3 regions of the Clostridium perfringens genome follow, and region 1 is predicted to be linked to each of the others. Evidence: riboswitches for the same ligand, from Rfam matches in the RefSeq annotation. Region 1 holds a riboswitch; each other region holds the start of a gene.

Region 1 (8,032 bases):
GTATTTTAATCAAAAATCTTAATAGTTCTTTAGAAGAAAACCTTCTAAAGCATAGTTTGCAATAAAACTTATGTTAATCAATAATTAAGCTATTAAAGGTAGAAGAAGTTTATAAGATTTTAAAATAAGCAGTATAGTAAGGCATATACTAAAAATGATTTTAAAATATAAAAATACATCTTTGTAATAAAGTAGTAAGCTATATTCTATAGAATTTAAAAAATTAGCTTTTGCTTAAGTGAAAGTTAAAGTATATTAATACCTAAGATAATATTTGCCTTTTTATTAACAATGGGGCCTTGTTAAAGTCTATATTAAGACCTAACTTGATTTTTCAAAGAGTTTCTATAAATAATGAAACTTTAATGAATCATTAAGAAGGTCTTTTATTTTTAGAATAAATGAATTGGATTAAAAGGAATATGTAACATCATTTTATATATAGGCATAGTATATTACTATAACGAAATTACCATATATGTAAAGGATGGATAAATAATATGTATGATTGTACTGATGACAAATTTAAATTAGAGTATGCACGTGCATATATATTACCTCAGAAATATGAAAACTTATATTCAATCTGTAAAGGTTTCTGGAAGGGAACAATCTTTAAAGACTTATACAGACCATATAAAGAAAAGAAAGAATGTTAATGAGGTGAAATTATGAAAGCACTAGAATTATTAGATGATATACAAAAGTTACAATTTTATGCAGTGGAATTAAATCTTTATCTTGATAATTTCCCAGAAAACAGAAAAGCTACTGAGGACTATAAAGAAATATCTTCAAAATTAAGCGAATTAATAGAAAGATTTGAATGTGAATATGGACCTATAAGAAATTTTGGAGATGCTTATGTAGAAAACCCAGTTGCATGGATTGAACAACCTTGGCCTTGGGAAATTAAATGTTAGGAGGATTTAATTATGTGGTATTATGTAAAAACTTTAGAATATCCAATAAACTTAAAGTGTAACGATCTTAGAATGGCAAAGTTTTTAATATCTCAATATGGTGGACCAGATGGAGAGTTAAGTGCAGCACTTAGATATTTAAATCAAAGATATACAATGCCAACTAATAAAGCAAAGGGATTATTAACTGATATAGGAACAGAAGAAATGGCTCACGTAGAAATGATTGCAACTATGATTTATCAATTAATGGATAATGCTTCCCTTGAAGATTTAAAGAAAGCAGGACTAGCTGGTCATTATACAGATCATGGAAAGGCATTATATTATGCAGATGCTCAAGGAAATCCATGGACAGCAACTTATATTCAAGCAAAGGGTGATGTTATAGCTGATTTACATGAAGATATGGCAGCTGAGCAAAAGGCTAGAGCAACTTACGAATGGCTTATAAACTTAACTGATGATCAAGATATAAAGGAAATCTTACGATTCTTAAGAGAAAGAGAAATTGTTCACTTCCAAAGATTTGGTGAAGCATTAATGGATGTTCAAGACAAAATGAAATGTAAAAAATAAGTAGAACAAAAGGGCTATATCAAAATTAATTTTGATAAATGCCCTTTATTTATATTTTTTTACAACTTGAATAAGAATCAATATATTGTATTCTTTAATTATATTTTATTATATGGGAGAGATTAAAAATATAATAGTTCTATCTATTGGTACTTTTAAAAAATATAATAAAAAGCTATTTAATCTCTTTACAAGCTAATTCATAACCACCACGAGCCATTGTAATTTCTACTTCATAGATCACATTGTCTAATTTAAAGATTACAGGTTTTTCTTTACTTATAAATTCAACATTACTTTCTTGCTTTAAAATCGTATCGCATATGGTATTAGCTGAAGGGTACTGTAATGAATCCTTTAGCTCAACAACAAAGGTTTTCCTAAAAAGTTTCATTATTAAAATCACTCCTTTTTATAAAATTATATGCTTAGATATTATATATTTACATTCATTATATCAGGATAGTGTTACTTATAAAGAATTTTAATGAAATGTTTACTTAAAATACATAATATAAAATAATTTTACATGTTATAATAAAGTTGTAATAAAAGTAAAAATATGTATATAAATATTGAAGGTGTATTTTAAACTAAAGTATAGTCTTTAGATGAAGGGTGACTTTTATTTAACTATTAAATTTAAGGCTATGATTTTATTTTATTAATATTGTCACACGATATAATCAACATATTAAAAGTTTAGAATACATTTTTAATATAAGTGTACAATTAATAAACAATTAAATAATATATTAATTAGTTATAAGGGAACTAGTTATTTAGATTTAATAAGTTTATTAAGTTTAATTTTTACTAGATTATTTTAGGAGGTGTTATAGAGGGGAAAATTGATATTATGTAAACTACAAAATTCATTATGAATTTTATAGTTTAAGAAAACGTTTTAAAGCAATCATAAATAAATATATTCTAATTTATAATCTGTTAATTTACTATGAAAAATTAGTTTGATTCTTTCAGAAAAAAAGGGGTTCTTAAAGAATCAATTTAACAGTTAGTGGAATTTATAGGGGGAATATTAATATGATGAAATATTTTCAGAAATTAGGTAAATCTTTAATGCTACCAGTTGCTGCACTTCCAGTAGCAGGTATATTAATGGGAATTGGATATTGGCTAGACCCATCTGGATGGGGTGCTAATAGTGTAGTATCAGCATTCTTATTAACATCTGGTGGAGCTATTATAGATAACATGGCAATCTTATTTGCTATTGGGGTAGCTGTTGGTATGTCAGATGATAATGATGGAGCAGCAGGTTTAGCAGGTTTAGTATCATGGCTTATGATAACTACATTATTATCTAGTGCAGTTGTTGCAATGATGCAAGGAGTAGATGTTGAAGCTGTTAACCCAGCTTTTGGAAAGATACAAAACCAATTTATAGGTATCGTAGCCGGTTTAATAGGAGCTGGTTGTTATAATAGGTTTAAAAATACTAAATTACCAGATTTCTTAGGATTCTTTAGTGGAAGAAGATGTGTTGCTATAGTAACAGCACTTGCTTCAATAGTAGCTTCTTTAGTTTTATACTTTGTATATCCTGTAATATATAGCGCATTAGTTTCATTTGGTGAATCAATAATAGCTATGGGACCAATAGGAGCTGGTGTTTATGGATTCTTCAATAGATTATTAATACCACTTGGTTTACACCATGCTTTAAACTCAGTATTCTGGTTTGACGTTGCTGGTATAAATGATATAGGAAACTTCTGGGCTGGAACAGGTACTTTAGGACAAACTGGTATGTATATGTCAGGTTTCTTTCCAGTAATGATGTTTGGTTTACCTGCTGCTGCTTTTGCAATGTATCGTTGTGCAAAAACTAATAAAAAGAAGGCTGCTGCTGGTATATTATTAGCTGCTGCTTTATCATCATTCGTTACAGGAGTAACTGAACCATTAGAATTTGCATTCATGTTCTTAGCACCTGCTTTATATGTAGCTCATGCTTTATTAACAGGAATATCTATGGCAGTTGTTGCTGCTTTACCAGTAAGAGCAGGATTTAACTTTAGTGCTGGCTTAGTAGACTGGATATTAAGTTTTGCATCACCAATGGCATTAAACCCATTATACTTATTAGGTATAGGTTTAGTATTTGGAGTTATATACTACTTAGTATTCGTAGTTATGATAAAGAAATTTGACTTAAAGACTCCAGGTAGAGAAGATGATGAGGATGATGATTCAAATGCAGTTTTAGCAAATAATAACTACACTGAAGTTGCAAAAATCATCTTAGAAGGACTAGGTGGACCTTCTAATATTACTTCAATTGATAACTGTATAACTAGATTAAGATTAGAAGTAAAAGACAGCACACTAGTTAATGAGAAAAAGATAAAATCATCTGGTGTTTCAGGAGTTATAAGACCTGGAAAAACAAGTGTTCAAGTTATAGTTGGAACACAAGTACAATTCGTAGCTGACGAGTTTAAGAAACTTTGTAAGTCTAAAAATTACGTATAATAATTAATATGGTTTTAAAGTTTTAATATAAAGTTTTTATATAAAAAGTTTAATCTTTAGATTAAGACTTTTTAATAAAGAAATAATAAAGTATCTCTTATATTTAAAAATAATTCCAGTAGAGTAGTTAGATATTTCTACTGGAATTTTTTTATAATAAACCCCAATTGTATAGAATTTAAGTGAATTTAATAAATCTAAAGATTTTAATTAATTTGTATATATTGTAAAATAAATTAATATAATTATTAGAATATAGATTGGGGAGATTTTATGAAACCAGCAGATTTAACAGGAATTCTAGTACTTGCTTTTTTAGGGGGAGGAATATTAACCTTTTTAGGGGTAATAATTAAATATTTTAATTGTGGAGATATACTAAACGGCTTTTATGAAAAGAAGCATGATAAAGAGAAAGTATCTAGAATTGTTGGAATGGATTTTTTGATAATTGGATTAAGTGTAATAATAATTGCTCTTATTAGTATATTTATAGATAAGAAATATTATAATGCTATAATGATAACCCAAGGAATTATTATTGTTTTGGGATTAATAAAAGCTTTATATGATCAATTCTTTAAATGTGGTAAAAATTAATTATAAATAAATATGAAGATGGGGTGTTTTTATGTTTAAATTAAATCTAAAAGAAGAAGATATTCTAATGAAGATTACAGTTATGAAACAAGTGAGTAATAAGGATGCAGCTATAAATTTTGTATCAAATTTAGTAACTGGAGCTGGTGGAGATGTGGCATATAAAGTAAATCTAATTGTAACTAAGGATTCTCTTTATTTAGAGCATGTAGGACATGCATCCTTAGGTTATGCTGAAGAAACAAGAGAGGTTGATCAGATACCATTTAAAGATTTAAAAGAATTTTCAGTAACTACTAAAGATGAAAATGAAGAAGTAAAAATAGTAACTGCTAATAAGGAATTTAATCTTTTTAGAGATAATTCAAAAGGTGATAATTTAGCATTAACTATGGCTAAGGTAGTAGAAGATTTAAAGTAATATAGCTTTAAATTAATATAAAACTATAAAAATACATGTGTTTATTTAATTTTACAAATTAATAATATAATTAATAAATGAAAAGCTAGCAAGAAAAAAATAAAAAATCTTGCTAGCTTTTTATTTATAGTATAACTTCTATAAATTAATGTTTTTAGAGTTTAATTTTATTTATAAAGTGATTTTATAAAAGATGAATAAAATGTAAAAAGTATAAAAAACAAGTCGTTTTTTATAATATTACATAAAAAATTAGAATATCTTATATTGAATATAGGATTAAATTTTTGTATTATATAAATACTAAAATAATATATTGGCAAACCTAGGGAAATCTAGAGACGCAAAGCTAAAGGGGCTAAGGTTATATGATAACTATGCTAGCCAGTTGCCGAAGAATTAATATTCTTTGTTTTAATAGAGTTAATTTATAAATATATACTTAAGTATATATTTATTTTTAGAACTGTTTTTATGCAACTATCCTTTAATTAATATTAAGGATAGTTTTTTTTAGTAAAAATACTTTATTAAATGGTATAGGCGTAGAGAGATGACTCGTGGTTACATAATAATATGAGGGGGAAAATTATGAAGAAAAAAATATCTAAAATTCTTATTGCATCAATGATAATGTCAAATGCAAGTCCTATTTTGAATGTTTATGCTAGTGAGGTAATAAAGGAAAAGATAAGTTCTATAGAAGAAAGCGTAATAAATCAAGCATCTATAAATCAATTCAATTTAAATAGCTACGAGAATTTTGATGCATATAATCAAAAGTACAAAGTACAGAGAAATGAAATAGTTTCAATAACAAATAATGGGGGACAATATTCAACAAGTTCTATAGACAAAGCTATAGATGGTGACTTGGCTACTCACTGGGAAACAGGAAGAGAAAATAGTTCTGATTTCACAAATGAAGTTGTAGTAGAATTTAATGAGTTAGAATCAATAGATAGAATAGCATATGCAACAAGACAAGATGGAGCAAGAGGAAAGGGATATCCAACAGAGTTTGATATATATGCTTCACAAACTGGAAATGATAATGACTTTAAATTAGTTTCTCAAGGGACAAGTAAGTCAACAGGAAGTCTTATGGAGTTTAAGTTTGATACAGTACAAGCTAAAAAACTTAAATTCGTATTTAAATCAGCTGATAGAGATTGGGCAAGTGCTTCAGAGTTTTGGTTTTATAAGGAAGATAAAATCATGGATAAGGTGAACTCCATATTCACAAATGAAGGAAAAAATAAGGTGAATCCAGAGTTTGACACTATAGAAAAATTAGATGCTTTTGAAAATGAGATTAAAGATCATCCATTTTATGAAAAGTTTAAAGAAATAATAGAAAATGCTAAGTTAGTTTTACAAGGAAACAATGTAGTTTACAAGGATGCCTTAGTAAGTAAATTTAAAGATTTTAATGATGAATCATTAAAAAAATATAATGAACTATTTAAGATAAATACATCATCAATAACAACTAATGGAGGAAGTTATGCAGAAAATACAATAGAGAGAGCTATTGATGGAGATGTTAATACAAAATGGCATTCTGGAAAGCAAAATAGTTCAGATTTTACAAATGAGGTAATAATTACTTTAGATAAATTAGAGACTTTAGATAGAGTAGTTTACACAAACTTAAATATGAGAGGATTTGCTGAGGCCTTTGATATATATACATCAAAGACAACTTCTGGAGATACCTTTGAAAAAGTTACTTCAGGAAACAGTGAAGTAACAAAAGGTTCAGTAGAAATTAAGTTTAATCCAACAGAGGCAAGAAGAGTTAAATTTGTATTTAAAAAAGGATATGAAAATTGGGCTTTAGCATCAGAATTTACTTTCTATAAAGAAGATCAGTTAAGAGATAAAATGAGTAGATTATTCACAGATAGCACTATGAGTCAAGTATCTGAAGAATTTAATACTTTAGAAAAAATAGAAAAGTTAGAATCAGAAGCTAAGAAGCATCCTTTTTATAATGATTATAAAGAAGAGATAGAGAATGTTAAGTTAATTATTGAAAATAAAGAGGTTCAATATACTGATGCTAAAGTATCTGACTTTTTAAATCCAGATAATAAATTACTTAAAGCTTATGATGCTATCTATAAGTTAGATAAGAGCAAAATAAAATCAATAAAAACTAATGGTGGACAATATGCATCAGAATCTATAGATAAAGCTATAGACGGAGATTTCAATACAAAATGGCATTCAGGAAAGCAAAATACAGAAAACTTTACAAATGAAGTTGAAATAGAATTAGAAGAATTAACTACATTAGATAGAATAGTATATACAGCACCTCGTGGTTCAAATAGAGGTTTTGCTGAAGCTTTTGATATTTATGCATCAAGAACAACTAAGGGAGATAATTATCAAAAGGTAACTAGTGGCAATGCTAATATAACTCAAAATTCTGTAGAAATAAAATTTAATCCAACAGAATTTAAGAGAATTAAATTTGTATTCAAAAAAGGTTATGAAAACTGGGCTTGTGCTAGTGAATTTGGATTATATAAAGAAGATAAAACATCAGATAAAGTTGATAAACTATTTACAAATGGATTAATGAATGAATTATCAGAAGACTTTAATACAGAAGAAAAATTAGCTTCATTAGAGGAAGAGGTAAAAAATCATCCCTTAGTAAATTTATATAAGGAAAAATTAGAACTTGCTAAAGAAGTATTAGCAGGAAATACAGGATCTACTGTATTTGAATTACAAAGTAGAGGAAACTCAATTAAAGAATCTCAAAAAAGAAAGGTTTGGAATTTCCAAGACTGGCAACCAACTGGCTATGCAGTAAAATCTGGACAAGTAATAACTGTTTATGTTGATGTGGAAGATGGAAAGCCAACACCAAAATTAGTATTTAAACAAATGGATAGTCAGCATAACGGAGATGTTACTATAAGTTTAAGCAAAGGTAAAAATGTAATAACTATACCAGAAAAACCTACAAATGAGTTAAGACCAGGAACAGCTA
Region 2 (8,032 bases), 1.0 Mb from region 1:
GATGAAGCTACAAAAAATGAAATAATTAAATCTACTAATAGTCAGACTGGATTAAAGCCAGAACAATTAGATGCACTTAATAGTTTTCATAGAATGCTAGAAGATTTTTATTATTCAAAAAATAATTTGATAAAAGGAAATAAAAATAAGATAAAGTTATATTATGAAAGAAGATTGAATCAATATAGAAATGAAGATATTCCTCAGACAAAAATTATAAATATATCTAAACAAATCAAGTCGGTTGCATCTATGTTTTTAGATAATCCACATGGTGTATCAGGTCATTATGGTACAGTTATTAAAAAAGTTAAAGATAATATTTTTAAAGAGAATGATAAGCCGGAGGTATATTATGTAAGTGCCTTATTGTTATATTATGTAGAGTCATTCTTTAGAAAAAATAGAGAATATAAATCGATGTCTCGAATGAAATGGCATATTTTAATGACAATAAAACATATGCATGAAAAAAAAGATTTTTCGGATAAATTAAATAGTAAAGAAGTTGTTAAGCTTTGTAAATCTATTGAAAAAGAATTAAGTAATGAAGAGTCAGCTAATATGTTAATAATGAATGCTATAAATATAATAAATGATATGATTAAGGAAAAAGACTTAGATATAAATGATAGGAAAATTTTTGAAAGAAAAGAAACCACAGAATACTTAAAGGAGTTTCTCTTTAAGATAGAAAGTTTTCAATTAAGAATTAGTCTTTAAAAAAGTAATTTAGATGTAAATGTATTGGAGATAAAAAATCTACATATTGGAATATTATAAAATTAGTTGTTAGATATTATAATATTAAACGGTAAGATAAAGAAATAAGTTATGTGAACACAAAAAGATAATCTAAAAATATTAATTTAAATAATTTTATATGAGGAGATAAAACTTATGTAATATGTATTTAATGTTATAGAAAAGAATGAAGATATTTATAAGTTTGGAGCGAAAATTATACTAAATGACGAAATAATATTTCAAAATATATTGACAGTTAAATATGATAAAAATGAAGAAATGGTTTATTTGAACTTAATGAAAATTAATGGGTTAATAAGGGATAAGTCTATTAGAGCTTATTTTATTAATAATCTAAAAAGCTTTATTAAAAGTTATTAATAATAAATAAATTAATTTGAAGATTAAGAGAAAATAATAGTTATTTGAGTGTCATATATAGTCTAGATAGAAATAATAATTCTAAATTATTTGAAATATTTTAGTAGTAAAGAAAAACCTCACTTAATATTGATATGAAGAACCATACCATAAATAAGTATGGTTTTTACTAAAATTGGATAATGAAAAAGTAGTTATAAGTAATTAAGCTGTTGTAAAATAACAACTTGATATATTTATTTAAAATGGAATAATACGTAATAATAAAAATATTAACTAATAAATAAATGTATTATATATGAATTAATAATTTTTCTGATAATATATAGATAAATGGGAATTTGATGAAATAATGGAGAGTACATAAATGGTTTTATTAGTCGTTGATACACAAAAATTATTAGTAAATAGTAAATTATATAATTTTGAAAATTTTATTACAAATATTAGGGAATTAATTAATACATCAAGAAAAAATAACATTGAAGTATTATATGTAATACATGATGATGGAGTAGAAAGTGATTTAACAAAAGGAAAAGATGGATTTGAAGTTTACGAAGAATTTAAGCCTATGGAACAAGAAAAAGTGTTTGTAAAAAATGTAAATAGTTCATTTAGAGGAACTGGTTTGTTAGAATATTTAAGAGAAAAGGGTGAAAAAGATATAATTGTTGTTGGACTTCAAACTGATAAATGTATTGATGCTACCATAAAGTGTGGTTTTGAACATGGATTTAATATGATTGTACCAAGCTATGCTAACTCAACTGTTGATAATGAGTTCTTTAGTGGAGAGCAAAGTTATAAGTATTATAATGAATTTATGTGGAATGATAGATATGCTAAATGTATTTCTATTAATACGGTATTTAATATGTTGGAACGCTAAATAGAGTATATTTAATGAATAATTTTAATCTATTACAAAATAAATCTAAAATATAAATATATATTATAGTTAAGAATAATATATTTAATAAGATATTACTTACAATAAACTTCTATGTGTAATTAGATTACATATAGAAGTTTTTATATTTTAGGGAGGATTAATGATGTAGTAAAAGAAGGACAAGTACCTATTAAGGGTATTCCTTCTTCTTTTATGTTGAGAAATGTTGGGTTAAAGGTATTAAATTTATATATTGTGTTATAGAGGAATAGTAGCAATGAAAAGATTATAATATTTAGGTTCGTATATTGGGTATATAGTATAATTTTATTATACATATGTAATATGTAAATTTTAATTTGTATAGAGAATAGTTAAGAAATTAATTATTTGAGAAGGAGTAAAAGATGGATTATAAATATTATGAACGCAAAATTAATGATGTAATATTGAAATGTCCTATCGAGGCTGGGGTTGAGATACTTGTTTATAATGTGATTGATAGTACCATAAAATCAGACAAGCTGTCACTTGTAGATATTAACCGTCTTCGTAAAGATAGAGATGAAAGATTAACAACGGATGCAGGTATTCCAGATATGGCAGTTTTATCTGAAGATTTTAAGTATCGTATGGATATTGGAAAAGTATATGGTTTTATAGAAGTAAAAGCAACAAATAAGTCTCTTTCTGAAACAATTCAAGTAGAAGAACAGAAAAAAGGGATTTCACATTATTTGTACACAAATGGATTAGTTTGGAAGTATTTTAAAGATGGAAATTATAAATGGGAAGTAATATTGGCATATTCAGAAAGTAAAGAATGCAGAACAGCTCACTCACAAGCTATATCTATAAATAAGAATAGATTTAATACACTTATAGATAAACTAGAAGATATTAATTGGGTATAATAAATAGATTTAAGGTTTTATCAAATTTAACTAATAGTTGAATTTGATAAAACCTTATTTAATACCAATACAGAGACCGTACCATAAATAACTGAGATTTTTGCTAAAATTATAAATAAAAATATGGTTATAAGATATTAAGATTAGTACTTAATTTTTATTTTCTAGCGATTTTTCAGTAGTGGTTATAGCTGACAAAGAAGTTTCTAGGTTAGTACTAATCTTTAAATTACATATTAAGTGGGTAAAATATTTAAATTTTGCTTATATTTTATAATATAAAAGAGCTATTATTTTAATATTTTATCCTTTAGTGACGGAGTTGTGACGTATTTTTGACGGAGTTGAAACCTGAGTTTTTCTAGTGATATCAATGGTTTTGACGGAAGTGACGGACTTTTTCCTTTTCTGTAGTATACAGAAAAAAATAAAAAAATATATAGATAAAAAAATATATAGTATACATGTATACATAGAAATAGAAAAAAGTCCGTCAAAGTCCGTCATAGGTCCTTCTAAGTAAGTTATATCAAGGGTTTAAGGCATGTGACGGATTTATAAAAGTCTGGTACAAGTCTGTCACAATACTTTTAGAGATTAAATTTACATGGGCTAAGCAGTAAAAAAGATTCTATTTATGATAGAATTTTCTTATTAAGAAGAGAATCCTATGAATAATGTAAAATTTATTTTTGGAGATAATTTTGTTATTCTTTATTAGGATAAGTTAGAAATATCATAGGAGAGTAAGGGGATTGGTGGAATGAAAAATAATGATTCAAAGATAAGTAAATACATAAGTTTAATACTAAGACATAAGCCAGAAGAAATAGGATTAAAACTAGATGAGCATGGATATTTAGGTGTATTAGATTTGATAGAGGGGCTAAATAAGTCCTATGAAGGATTTAGCATGGATGATTTAGAAAGAATAGTTAGAGAAGATTCAAAGGGTAGATATTCTTTCAATGAGGATAAGAGCAAAATAAGAGCTAATCAAGGTCATTCAATTAAAGTAGATCTAGGCTTAGAGCCTATTAAGCCACCAAAGGTTCTATATCATGGTACTGGAAGAAAATATTTAGAGTCAATTTTGAAAAATGGACTTATAAAGAAGGAAAGAAATTATGTTCATTTATCAAAGGATATAGAAACTGCAAGTATTGTTGGAAAAAGACATGGTGATTTAGTTATTTTAGAAGTAGATTCAGAGAGTATGTTTAATGATGGAATTAAGTTTTATTTATCTAAAAATAATGTATGGCTTTGTAATTATGTTCCAAAAAAATATATTAAGGAATTAAATTTAGAGGAAGTTTTTTAAGGATATTTTAAATTTAAAATATAAAATTAGCGTTAAAACCTTGATAAAACCCTATATTAAAAGTATAAAAAAATCAAAATTTATTTATTAAATTAATAAAATATATATGCAAAATATATTGTTTTAAAAATAAAAACTTAATATAATTAACAAATAATATTTGCTGTAAAAAATGTTTTTTGACAGTTTTTTTAAAATACTGTAACATACAAATACAAATTGAAAATTAAGTGTTAAAAAGTAATGAATTTTAAGAAATAATTAGTAAATATTAAAATGTTATAGAAACGTTGATGTATATTCTGTATTTGGGCATCTGGAATATGCTGAGTTAGTGATGCAACCGACTATATTTATAAAAAGTTATAAATATAGTCGGTTTTTTATTTTCCATTTTTTAAGAGAGGAGGGCTTATTTTATGAAGAATAGTAAAAATTTCAATATATTTACCTTATGGTCAGTTGTTATTTCTATGATAGTAATTATGATCTTCCCTGGAAGCATTGTTTTAGGAGAAGAATCAAAATCAGTTCAAAATGATGGGGCTGTTGAAATTACAAGCACTACTTTTGAGAGTAATACTGTGGCTAAAGACATAAGCAATAATTTAAGAATTGACTATAAGATTTTGAATAAAGATAAGCTTAAAGATGGTGATAAAATTGTTATCAGTTTGCCAGATATATTTAAAGACATAGAGCCTAAATGTCCTGATCAGCATTTTAAGGATTTTGATGTTAAGGATGGAGTGGTAACTTTAACCTTTAATGAAAATGTAGAAAAAGCTGTAACAGGATATATGATTATAAGATTTGTGGGAAATAGCAATATTAGAAAGGGAGTAAGTTACCCAATTAGTATTGATTTAAATGGAAAGCCAAGCACTGTTTATATAACAGGAGAAGAATATTCCCATCCTAGTTCTGGTGGACAATACCCTCTTATGTATAAGACTGCTGATTTACCAACAGCTGCTACAGATAAGGAGCAAGGAAGAGAGTATTATGGAGAGATAGTAGACAGGAATAAACCTATAAAATATTTTGTGGAAATAAATTTAGGTGATGGAGTAAATCCAAATACAAGAAGTTATTTAAGTAATGCTGATTTTTTTGATAATATTCCAAAGGGCATGGCTTTAGATGTAAATAGTATATGCATAAAAAGAATGGGTTACTATGATGAAAGAAGTAGTGATGTTACCAAGGACTTTTGGGAGAGTAATAGAATAAAGGCTGATACCAAACATTTAGAAATAAATTTTGGTGACATAAGATATGAGAGATATACAGTTATTTATGAAACTCGTATTACTTCTACTGAAAGTGGATATTTAAATGATGCTAAATTATATTATGATGATGATAAAGAGTTGCCTTCAAAGCATTATTCAAAGTTATCAAAGGATGCAGGAGCATTAAATGTTTATAAATATGTTGATAAGACAAAAGTTAAAAATAATCCTAATGACCAAAAAATTAAATATGATATTAAGTTTGATTCCTATGGATACTTTTTTAAGGATACTTTAAATATTATTGATAAATTAGATCCTAGACTAAGTGATATTAAGATTACGGCTACAGATCAATTTATAACTGATTTTGATGAAAACACAAAGGAATTAGTTATTAAAAATAGTAATGGAGATATAGATGCTAAAAAGCCAGCATATATCACCATAGAAGCAAGTATGAAAAATGTAGGGCCAGGGGAAGTAGTAAAAAATATTGCATATGTAAATGGAAATCCAACTAATGAGGTTTCAACTAGAAAGAATCCTATAGTGGAATTTATTCTATCTGCTGAGTATGATGATCCAAGCTTACTTGAAGGAGCAGTTTTTAAGTTAACAACTAAAGAAGGGGAAACTGTTAGGGATATTTACAATGAAGAAATAAAAACGTTTACATTTGAAAATGGAGAGCCTGTAAGCTTTGAATTACCTGATGGAGTGTACAATTTAGAACAAATAAAAGCGCCAGAGGGATATGAGCTAAACAAAACTCCTATTCAGTTTATTGTAAATGAGGATAGTAAGGTGGTTAAGGTGCCATGGGAAGGAAATCCTATAAAGACTACTGTAAACTTAGCAATACATAAAATAAATGAAAAGGGAGTGCCTATTTTAGGTGCTAACTTTAAACTATTTAAAGAGGAAAATCCAAAAAAACCAATAAAATTTGCTTATAATAAAAATTTAAAAGTTTATGAATTAGATCCAATGGGGGGCGGAAAGTTAATACCATCAAAAGATGGTGCCTCTTTTAAAATCAACAATTTGCCTTATGGAAAATACATATTAAAAGAGGTTAAGGCTCCTAAGGGATATAAATTAAGTGATGATATTTATATAACTCTAGATTTTGAAGAAAGTTTTTATAGAGTTGGAAAAGAAGGTAAAAAAATAATTTTAAATAAAAATACAGAAACAAATACATATGATATTTCAGTTGAAAATGTTCCAAGAATAATACTACCTGAAACAGGGGGCAGTGGAACTTCTAAGTTTTCATTCATTGGAATTACACTTTTAGCAGCTGTATTAAGCCTAGTTAGTACTACAGAATTTGTTTTAAAAGAAAGGGAGAATTAATAAATGAAAAATAATATATTAAAAAAGTTTAGTTTTATAATGGTGTTTATATTTGTTTTTATTACAACATCAATACCTGTATTTGCGGCTACGCCATCAATTTCTAAAGATGCTCCTATTAAGGGAAGTATCACAATATCAAAAAAAGGTGCTACCTTTACTGCATATAAGTTATTAGATGCAACTAAAAGTGGGGATGCATATGAATACTCAGTAAATAGTGATTTAAAAGACTTCTTTAATAATTCTAATTATGGTTCTTATAGCCAAGAATCAATTCAAAAATTAAATGGAGAAGAAGTAAAAGAGTTTGCTGTTAACTTACATAAATATATTCTTGATAACAAAAAGAGTGGACAAGAACTTACAGATGGACAAAAAAATACTGTTGACTTAGGTTATTACCTAGTTACAGAAACTTCAAGTGATTCAGAGGGGGCAGCAGTTGCTTCAACACCTATAATAGTTTCAGTTCCTCAAGTTTCAGGAGATTCATGGAATTATGATGTAACTATTAATCCAAAGGATAACACTCCTATATTAGAAAAAAACATAGTTAAAGAGAATCAAAGAGTTAAAACTTCATCTGAGAATATTGGAGATGTTGTTAAATACGAAGTAAAAGCTTCTATACCAGTTTATCAAAAGAATGCACAGAATATAATGTACAAATTTACTGACACTATGAGCAAGGGATTAACATATGATGAGAAAACTGGCTTTAAGGTGACTTCAGGAGATAAAGTTTTTGCTAAGGATACAGATTATACTGTAGATGTAAAAAAACAAGAAGATGGATCAACAGTTATTACAATAAACTTTGTATATGAGAATATAAAAGCTTATGCAGAGACTGGAATAACTTTAAATTACCAAGCTACATTAAATAAGGATGCAGTTATTAGTAATAAAGAAAACTTAGGAAATACTAACAACATACAATTAGACTATACAAATAACCCACATGTTAAGGATAGTTATAAAAAATTAACTGATAAGGTTACTACTTATACTTTTGGATTTGGAATTACAAAGGTTGATTCAGAGCTTAATTCTAAGCTTTTACAAGGTGCTGAGTTTTCAGTAAAAGATGCAGGTGGAAAGACTGTAGCTAAATATACATATGATGAAAAAGGACAAGTGGTTTCTTTAAGTGGAAATGGGGTAACTAACT
Region 3 (8,032 bases), 530 kb from region 1:
CCTAATCCCTTATTATAGTCAACAAAGTCTCCATCTCTTGTAAGACCTATTACTCCTCCACTTATGCTCTTATCTTTTCTAACAGTTCCCCATCCATTTGAAGATTGTTTAGGAGTTAAATCACTCATATACTCTTTTCTACTTACAACATTAACCTTAGAAGTTTTAGTGTATTCATTGCCTTTAGAATCTTCTAAGCTATATAAAACTTCATATTCTCCAACTTTAGAAGTATTTACATTACTTGATTTAACTTTTACAGATTCACTTAGAGAATTACCTTTTATGTCCTTAGCTACAATATATTCTTCTTCATTAAACTCCTCACCTAAAGCTAGTGTAATCACTGGGTTTACAGATAAAGTTGGTTGCAATGCATTTACCTCTATTGGATTTAAGGTATTTAACTTTCTATCATATGGTGTTACTACATATACACCATCCTCATCTAAATTAGATTTAGTATCAACAAAGCTATCATTAGAAGTAAATCCTACATACTTTCCATATCTGCGTATTTCATATCCAAGTATATTATCTTTATTTTCATCATCTACTGAGAATGAAAGTTTTATATTACCATTTGAACCACTTGTGCTTACAGATACCTTTGCATTCTCTGTGAATCCATCACCTTTATAATTCATTGCTAAATCATTTAAGTAATAGATCTTTTTATCAGGCTTTGGATACTTAGCTAAATCCTCTTTAACCTTATCATCAACACGAATACCATGTCTTGCAAAGAACTCAGTTAAATCTAACTCCATAGCATCTGATGCTGCCACAACCCAAGATTTATATATATCTTCTCTATTTTTATTTCCAAAATCTCTTTCTCTAAACTGTCTTTCAAACTTTCCATAGAAAGTATTATCATATAAATATAATTGCCATAATGGCGCTAACTGAGCTAAATGAGTACTGTCAGCCTTATTATATAACTCATTATTAGAATAATCATCTAAGCCAACTTTAGGGTAGGTATTATTTTCCCATATGTTTTGGTCAGTTATTCTTGTTTTAGTTTTATATTTAGACTCAAAGAATAATGGCATCATATTATTTGTTACTTCTACTATGGTTCTTCCGCCTGTATCAAAGTTATGTCCAAGTTCATGAGCAACACCCCATCCTTTATTAGCTGCAAGTATTGCATCCTGATTTCCAGGTCTTATACCTATAACACCATTTCCAGCATTCATGAATGCTCCACCACTAAGGTTCTTAACCATAGGCATTATTCTAAAATTAAAATCTGAATTAACATCTTTTGAGTTATCAAATCCCCAGAATCCCATAGCATCAGCTATATATTGATCCCATTGCTCCGCTGTGTACTTTGGAGTTTTGTTGTTTTTCTTATACCAATCTAAAGCATAGGTAGCTTGTACAAATTCTAATGACTTGTTAGAACTTACTGCAAAAATATTTGGAGTAGTCTTAGGTTCTGCTTTAATTTTTTCAACATAGGCTTCTAACTCTTTCATTACTTCATTTTCATCTGATTTTCCTAGAATAAATACAGGATATTTGCTTGCACCTTCTATTCTTACCTTTGGTGCTCTCTTTTGACTATCACTTTTGTAATTAGTGAAGAATAAATCTCCCCCTTGAATAACATCCTTAGGTATTCCATTAGATTCATAATTTATTTCTGGTATAGTTATTTCATTTTTACCAGGCTTTAATTGGAAGCTTGTTGCTCCACCATGTTGAGTTAAAGATTGTTTGTATAATAATGTTGGAGTAGGATCACCTTCTGCTACATCCACATATACAGTTATTTTATCTCCAGCTCTAGCAGATAGTCCTGTTATTTGCCAGTCTTGGAAATTCCATACCTTTCTCTTTTTAGCTTCACTTATAGAATCTCCTCTCATTTCTAATTCAAGTACATCCTCTTTTCTTGGATTAGAAATTAATGATTCGGCTAATTCTATAGTTTCGTTAAAGTCATTATATAATGGATGATTTTTAGCTTTTTCTTTAAAGGCATTTATTTTTTCTAAACTATTAAACTCTTCACTAAGTTCACTCATAGTACCATCTGTGAAAAGCTTAGGTATTGAAGAATAAACTTCATCTGGTTTATAAAACATTAATTCATTTAAAGTTGCAGAATTTTGTTTAGATTTCTTAAATTTAAACTTAACTCTTTTAAATTCTGTAGGCTCAAATTTAGCTTCAACTAATCCCTTAGTAGCTTCATGAGCCCCTGTAGCAACTAACTTATATGTATCCCCTTTACTTGTTCTAGAAGCATATATATAAACCTCTTCAGCAAAGCCCTTTAAGTCACTTTGTCTAGAACCATAAACTATTCTATCTAAAGTTACTAAATCATTAAACTCAACCTCAACTTCATTGTTAAAAGAAGAACTATTTAATGTTCCTGTTTCCCAATAAGTATTTACATCATTATCAATAGCCTTTTCAATATTTTGAGCAGCATAATGTCTTCCATTATTTTTTATTGCTTTTATATTTTTATAAGGCATTCTATATTGATTATTATAATCATCATTAAGATTATATGTTATTTGTCCTAAAGTTGCCTTAGTAGGATTCTCAGAAGTTTCTGTTAAAATAGCTCTAGCATTATTTAGTCCTTCCTTGTATAAATCATAAATTGGATGATCTTTTAATTCATTCTCAAAGGCATTTAATTTCTCTAATGTATTAAATTCCTCAGATACTTTATTCATACTAGAATCTGTAAATAATCCATTAAACTTTTCATTTAATTTATCTTCTTTATAAAACATAAATTCTGCTGCTGAAGCCCAGTTCTGGTCAGCCTTTTTAAACTTAAACTTTAATCTTTTAAAGTCAGTTGGATTAAACTTTATTTCAACTAAATCTCTAGTTGATTCTGTATATTCTCCACTGCTTACTAAATTAAAATCATCTCCCTCATCTTTAAGAGAAGCATATATTTCAAATTCTTTTGCAAAGCCTTTTCCCCTTGCAGAGTCTCTTCTTGCAGAATATACAATTCTATCTATATTAGTTATTTCATTAAATGTAACTACTACTTCGTTTGTGAAATTTGCATCATTAGGTTTTCCTGTTTCCCAATGAGTTTCTAGATTGCCATCTATGGCTTTATCAATAGTAGAACTATTATACTTTCCACCATTATTATTTATGGATTTTATATTTGATCTGCTGACTTGAAATTCTTGATTATAAGCGTCTAATTTATCACTATTATATAAATCAAACTTACTTACCCTTGCTTGATGTGATTCATCATCATGACTAACTTCTACCTTAGAATTGTTTTTAGTGTTTAATTCCTGTGCTAAAACATCAATTGTTGTAGCAGAAAGATTTGTAATCATCGTAGCTAAAATTATAGCTGCTATTTTTCTCTTATTCATTTTTTCTCTCCTCCTGATTGACTTTCCCCTCAGAAGTGCATTTCTACTTACAATTTAATATAAGCTTGTACAAAATAAATTTTAAATTTTTAACCTACACCCTCCTCCATAATTAATATAAAACAAAAAGCTTAATGCACTCTTTGGCAACTGGCTGACATAGTTATAAACCTTAGTCCCTATAGCTTTGCGTCATTAGATTTCTCTAATTTTGCCCATTTTTTTTAAAGTTATAATATCATAATTTCTTTTAATTTTATAGTCTTTATAATAAATTTAATATAAATAAGCATTTTTTTTAATAATTTATCCAAAAACTTAATAGATTTATAATCCACTAAAATTTTATAAACAAAAAACCTATAAGATAGTCTTTTAAATGGACCACCCTATAGGCTCTTTAACACTTAGTTTTTTAAAACTATTCTTTATAAAATTTTAAAGTTTTATTTATATGTCCTTTTTCTCTCTTCTTCCGATTAAAGTCCAGTATAATACAAGTGCTACTAAAGATATAACTGCTAATACTAGTAAAACATTACTATATTGTATAGCTACTAAGTCACTGAAAAGTCCAGTAAAGTTCTTTCCTAAATACTTAGTTTCCATAAATATTGCTACATATGTTATTCCTATTGAAGTAGCTATATTTAAACAGAAATTATAGAAACCAATAGCAGTTCCTGTTTTTTCCTTAGGTATTGTTCTTGTTAATGTATCAATCATAGGTGCATACATTAAAGCAAAAGAACTTGAGAATAGTATCATTACAAAAATAAATACTAAAACTGATGTTTTTACAAATAAAGCTCCTATAATAAGACTCACTATTATACCTACTATAGCCATTTGAATACATTGCTTACTTCCTATTTTCTTAGAAACCTTTCCTGATAAAGCTCCTACAGTAGCAGCTAAAACATATGAAGGAACTAAAAGTAATGAAATTTGGTCTAATCTATAATTGTATATAGATTCAACTAAGAATGGGAACATAAATATAAATGCAAGTTGTACACTGTATATAACAAAGGCTACAAGTAATACTGATATAAAATTTCTATTTGTGAAAAACTTAATGCTTATAAAAGCATTTTCATTTTTACTTATGTATATAAGGAATAATGCAAGTGCAACTATAAATCCTATTAAAACTCCCCATTGGAATCCTGAAACAAAGATCATTAATGTTGCTGCAACTGTTGCAACTAATATAAATCCTATATAATCCACATTACCAGCTTTATTCTTTTCCTTAGGAATATATTTTAATATAAAAGGTAATATTACTAAAGTTAATAATGGAATTAAAAATAGTACTTGCCAACTTAAATATGTTGAGATATATCCTCCAGTAATTGTACCAATTACCTGTGAAATAGCATAACTACTTGTACTAAATCCTAAGTATTTTTTATGTTCACTCTCTTTAAAATACTTTGCTATAAATATTACATATAATGTTTCTGCACTTCCTAATCCAGCTGACTGAATTATTCTTGAAATAACAATAATTAAAAATGATTTCTGAAAAATAAATCCTAATAGTGAACCAACACATATTAATATAATTCCTAGTACCAATAAGGTTCTAACACTTATTGAATCAGATAAAGAAGCATATACAACAGCTCCAATACCAATAACTAATCCAGCTAAAGTTACTTGCCAACTAACAGCAGTGGCTGATATGTTAAAAGCTTTAGCCAAATCTGGTGAAATAATTTTAAATGAGTTGTCAATAACTAAAGCAAAAATCATTAAAGCTAATACAGCAGGTACCGCTTTTTTTATTTTTACTTCTTCAACATTTTCTAAAGTATTAAGTGAAATGTCCATTTTAAATCCTCTCTTTTCTTTTTCATTTGTGCTTCTTAAATAATAGCTTACTAATAATCATTATAAACTTGTCTACTCTTTTTACTTCATCCTCCCTCAATAATCGTTTACAGAACATACTAAAATCAACTTGTTTAGCAGTAAGTAAACTTGTCTAAGTTTTGCTTATTTTTTAGACAAGTTAATACTATCATATCTTTATTTCAATTTCAATACCCTTTATAAAGCTTTATTTTATCCCTTATTTTTATGTTTTATCCTATAATATATATAATTTACCTTATTTTAACTTGTATATTTTTATCATCTCTACTTAAAAATAATTCTCTATTAATTCAAATAAATAGAAATTTATGATATACTATTTCTGTTAAAGGTTGTATATAATATAAATTTTATAAATAAGTAAGGTGTTAAGATGAAACTCACTACAAAAGATACTAAAACTTCAAAAAAATTGCTCTATACATCTGTATATGATAAGTTATATAAAATGATTATTAATGGGGAATACCCTTTAAATTCAAAATTACCCTCTGAGCCTGAACTTGCAAAAAGCTTTGGGGTTAGCCGAATGACTTTGCGTCAAGCACTTGCTTTACTACAAGATGACGGTTTAGTAAAAAATATAAGAGGTAAAGGGAATTTTATAATATCTCCAGAAAAATGTGCTAAAAGAGATTTCTTAGAGTTAATAGGAAATCCTATATACAAGTGTCATACTGAAAAAATTCAAGATATTGAATTTGTATTCCGCTTAGAACTTGATAGTGATTATACTAAACAGGTTTTAGAAAAGGATTCCACAGCAGTAGTTGCTTGTGAACGTTATTATAAAAGCAAAAATAAAGTTTTAGCCTACGCTTTTACCTTTATATCTGTTGAAACCATAAAAGAACTTAAAATAGATTTAAATAATGAAAGTGAGCTACTAGACTTTCTTGAACATAAATCCTATGAAATATCAGAAAGTTCTATATTAGAAATAAAGCATTCCTCTGCTGGTAACTCCTTAAATCCAAAATATAAGCTTGTTGGAGGAAATCAATGCGATTTAGTCTTAGAAACATTATATGCTAATGATTATTCCCCTCCTATATTATTTAACAAATACTATATCCCATCTCAATATAGTACTTTTAAAATTAAAGCAAGAAAAAAAGAATAATTTAAACTTTTAAAAATATTTCTACATAAAAAACAGCAATAATATTTTAAATATTATTGCTGTTTTCATTTCTCATTACATTTTACTATATAAACTAAACAAACTTAATTTATTTATATAATTAATCCAACAATAGTTGCTGTTAACATACTTACTAATGTTGCACCATATAGTAGTTTAAGTCCGAAACGTGCAACTACATTTCCTTGTTCTTGGTTAAGCCCCTTTACTGCTCCTGAAATAATTCCAATTGATGAGAAGTTTGCAAAAGAAATTAAAAATACTGAAACAATACCAATTGATCTTGCTGATAAATTTAAAGTTCCACTTGATAATAAATTCATTGCAACAAACTCATTAGATACTAGCTTTGTTGCCATTACGCTGGCAGCTTGTATTGACTCATTTAAAGGTACACCCATTAAGAATGCAAAAGGTGAGAATACATATCCTAGTATCTCTTGGAAGCTCATTCCAAAGATTGATCTAAAAATCATGTTTATTACAGCAATGATTGCTACAAATCCAACTAACATAGCTGCTACTATAACTGCTACCTTAAATCCATCTAAGATATATTCACCAAGTACTTCAAAGAAAGTTTGTTTCTTTTCATCCTCAACTACTAAAATATCCTCTTCTGCTGATACAGAATATGGATTTATAACTGATGCTATAATGAATCCACCAAATAAATTAAGAACAATTGCTGTTACAACATATCTAGGTTGTAATAAAACCATGTAAGAACCAACTATAGACATTGATACTGTTGACATTGCTGATGCACAAAGAGTATATAATCTATGTTTAGGTAATAAAGCAAGTTCTTTTTTCACAGAAATAAATACTTCTGATTGTCCAAGTATAGCTGATGCTACAGCATTGTAAGACTCTAATTTACCCATGCCATTAATTTTACTTAAAACTAAGCCTATGTATTTAATTACAAAAGGAAGTATTTTTAAGTATTGTAAAATACCAATTAAGGCAGAAATAAAGATTATTGGTAAAAGAACACTAATAAAGAACGAAAATTGATCATTATTAACTAGTCCACCAAATACAAAGTTTACTCCATCTCCTGCACATGCAAGAAGCACATCAAAACCATTTGCTATACTTCCAACTAAATAATTTCCTACTTGAGTATTTAGCAGTATAAATCCTAATACGAATTGTAAAATAAGCATTAAAAATATAGGTTTATATTTTATATTCTTCTTATCACTACTTCCAATCCACGCAAGTGCTAAAATAACAATTAATCCTACAACTCCAATAATATATTTCATTTTTTCCTCCTTGTTACATACCATAAGTTTAATATTATTATCTTGTGCATATGGTACAATAAATACACTTTTAGTAGATTGTTTTTAATATTTCTCAAAAAAATCCTTATTCAGTTTTATTTTTTAAAAAAATATTAATTCGTACATCTTTTCGACACATTTATAAACATTTCAATTATAAATTTCTTTTAAATATATGTAAAGGCTTAATAATATTAAAATTGAAAGAAGAAATAAAACTTATTTTAATTTTAACCATATGAATACGTTTCGAACATCCAAATACGCATTTTTATGCATTTTTAAAATTTTATTAAAAAATGTTCAACCTTAAATTTTAATTT

What was found. Region 1 has a riboswitch for cyclic di-GMP ahead of I6G60_RS11260 (NPCBM/NEW2 domain-containing protein). Riboswitches for the same ligand answer to the same signal wherever they lie in the genome.
Positions count from the first base shown of each region.
Region 2: another riboswitch for cyclic di-GMP. It lies ahead of I6G60_RS00775 (SpaA isopeptide-forming pilin-related protein); the one in region 1 lies ahead of I6G60_RS11260 (NPCBM/NEW2 domain-containing protein).
Region 3: another riboswitch for cyclic di-GMP. It lies ahead of I6G60_RS08985 (NPCBM/NEW2 domain-containing protein); the one in region 1 lies ahead of I6G60_RS11260 (NPCBM/NEW2 domain-containing protein).

Region 1 is NZ_CP065681.1:2,389,547-2,397,578, reverse strand. It holds gene I6G60_RS11295 (spore coat associated protein CotJA) at 501-659, shown strand; gene I6G60_RS11290 (spore coat protein CotJB) at 672-923, shown strand; gene I6G60_RS11285 (manganese catalase family protein) at 936-1,502, shown strand; gene I6G60_RS11280 (DUF4318 domain-containing protein) at 1,678-1,896, opposite strand; gene nagE (N-acetylglucosamine-specific PTS transporter subunit IIBC) at 2,550-4,001, shown strand; gene I6G60_RS11270 (DUF3784 domain-containing protein) at 4,275-4,601, shown strand; gene I6G60_RS11265 (hypothetical protein) at 4,633-5,022, shown strand; cyclic di-GMP riboswitch class I at 5,331-5,418, shown strand; gene I6G60_RS11260 (NPCBM/NEW2 domain-containing protein) at 5,614-8,032, shown strand, end outside.
Region 2 is NZ_CP065681.1:118,847-126,878, reverse strand. It holds gene I6G60_RS00795 (AIPR family protein) at 1-723, shown strand, start outside; gene I6G60_RS00790 (cysteine hydrolase family protein) at 1,496-2,020, shown strand; gene I6G60_RS00785 (hypothetical protein) at 2,473-2,937, shown strand; gene I6G60_RS00780 (RNA 2'-phosphotransferase) at 3,701-4,261, shown strand; cyclic di-GMP riboswitch class II at 4,536-4,619, shown strand; gene I6G60_RS00775 (SpaA isopeptide-forming pilin-related protein) at 4,681-6,858, shown strand; gene I6G60_RS00770 (SpaH/EbpB family LPXTG-anchored major pilin) at 6,862-8,032, shown strand, end outside.
Region 3 is NZ_CP065681.1:1,856,648-1,864,679, reverse strand. It holds gene I6G60_RS08985 (NPCBM/NEW2 domain-containing protein) at 1-3,386, opposite strand, end outside; cyclic di-GMP riboswitch class I at 3,529-3,612, opposite strand; gene I6G60_RS08980 (MFS transporter) at 3,837-5,225, opposite strand; gene I6G60_RS08975 (GntR family transcriptional regulator) at 5,644-6,393, shown strand; gene I6G60_RS08970 (NupC/NupG family nucleoside CNT transporter) at 6,507-7,688, opposite strand.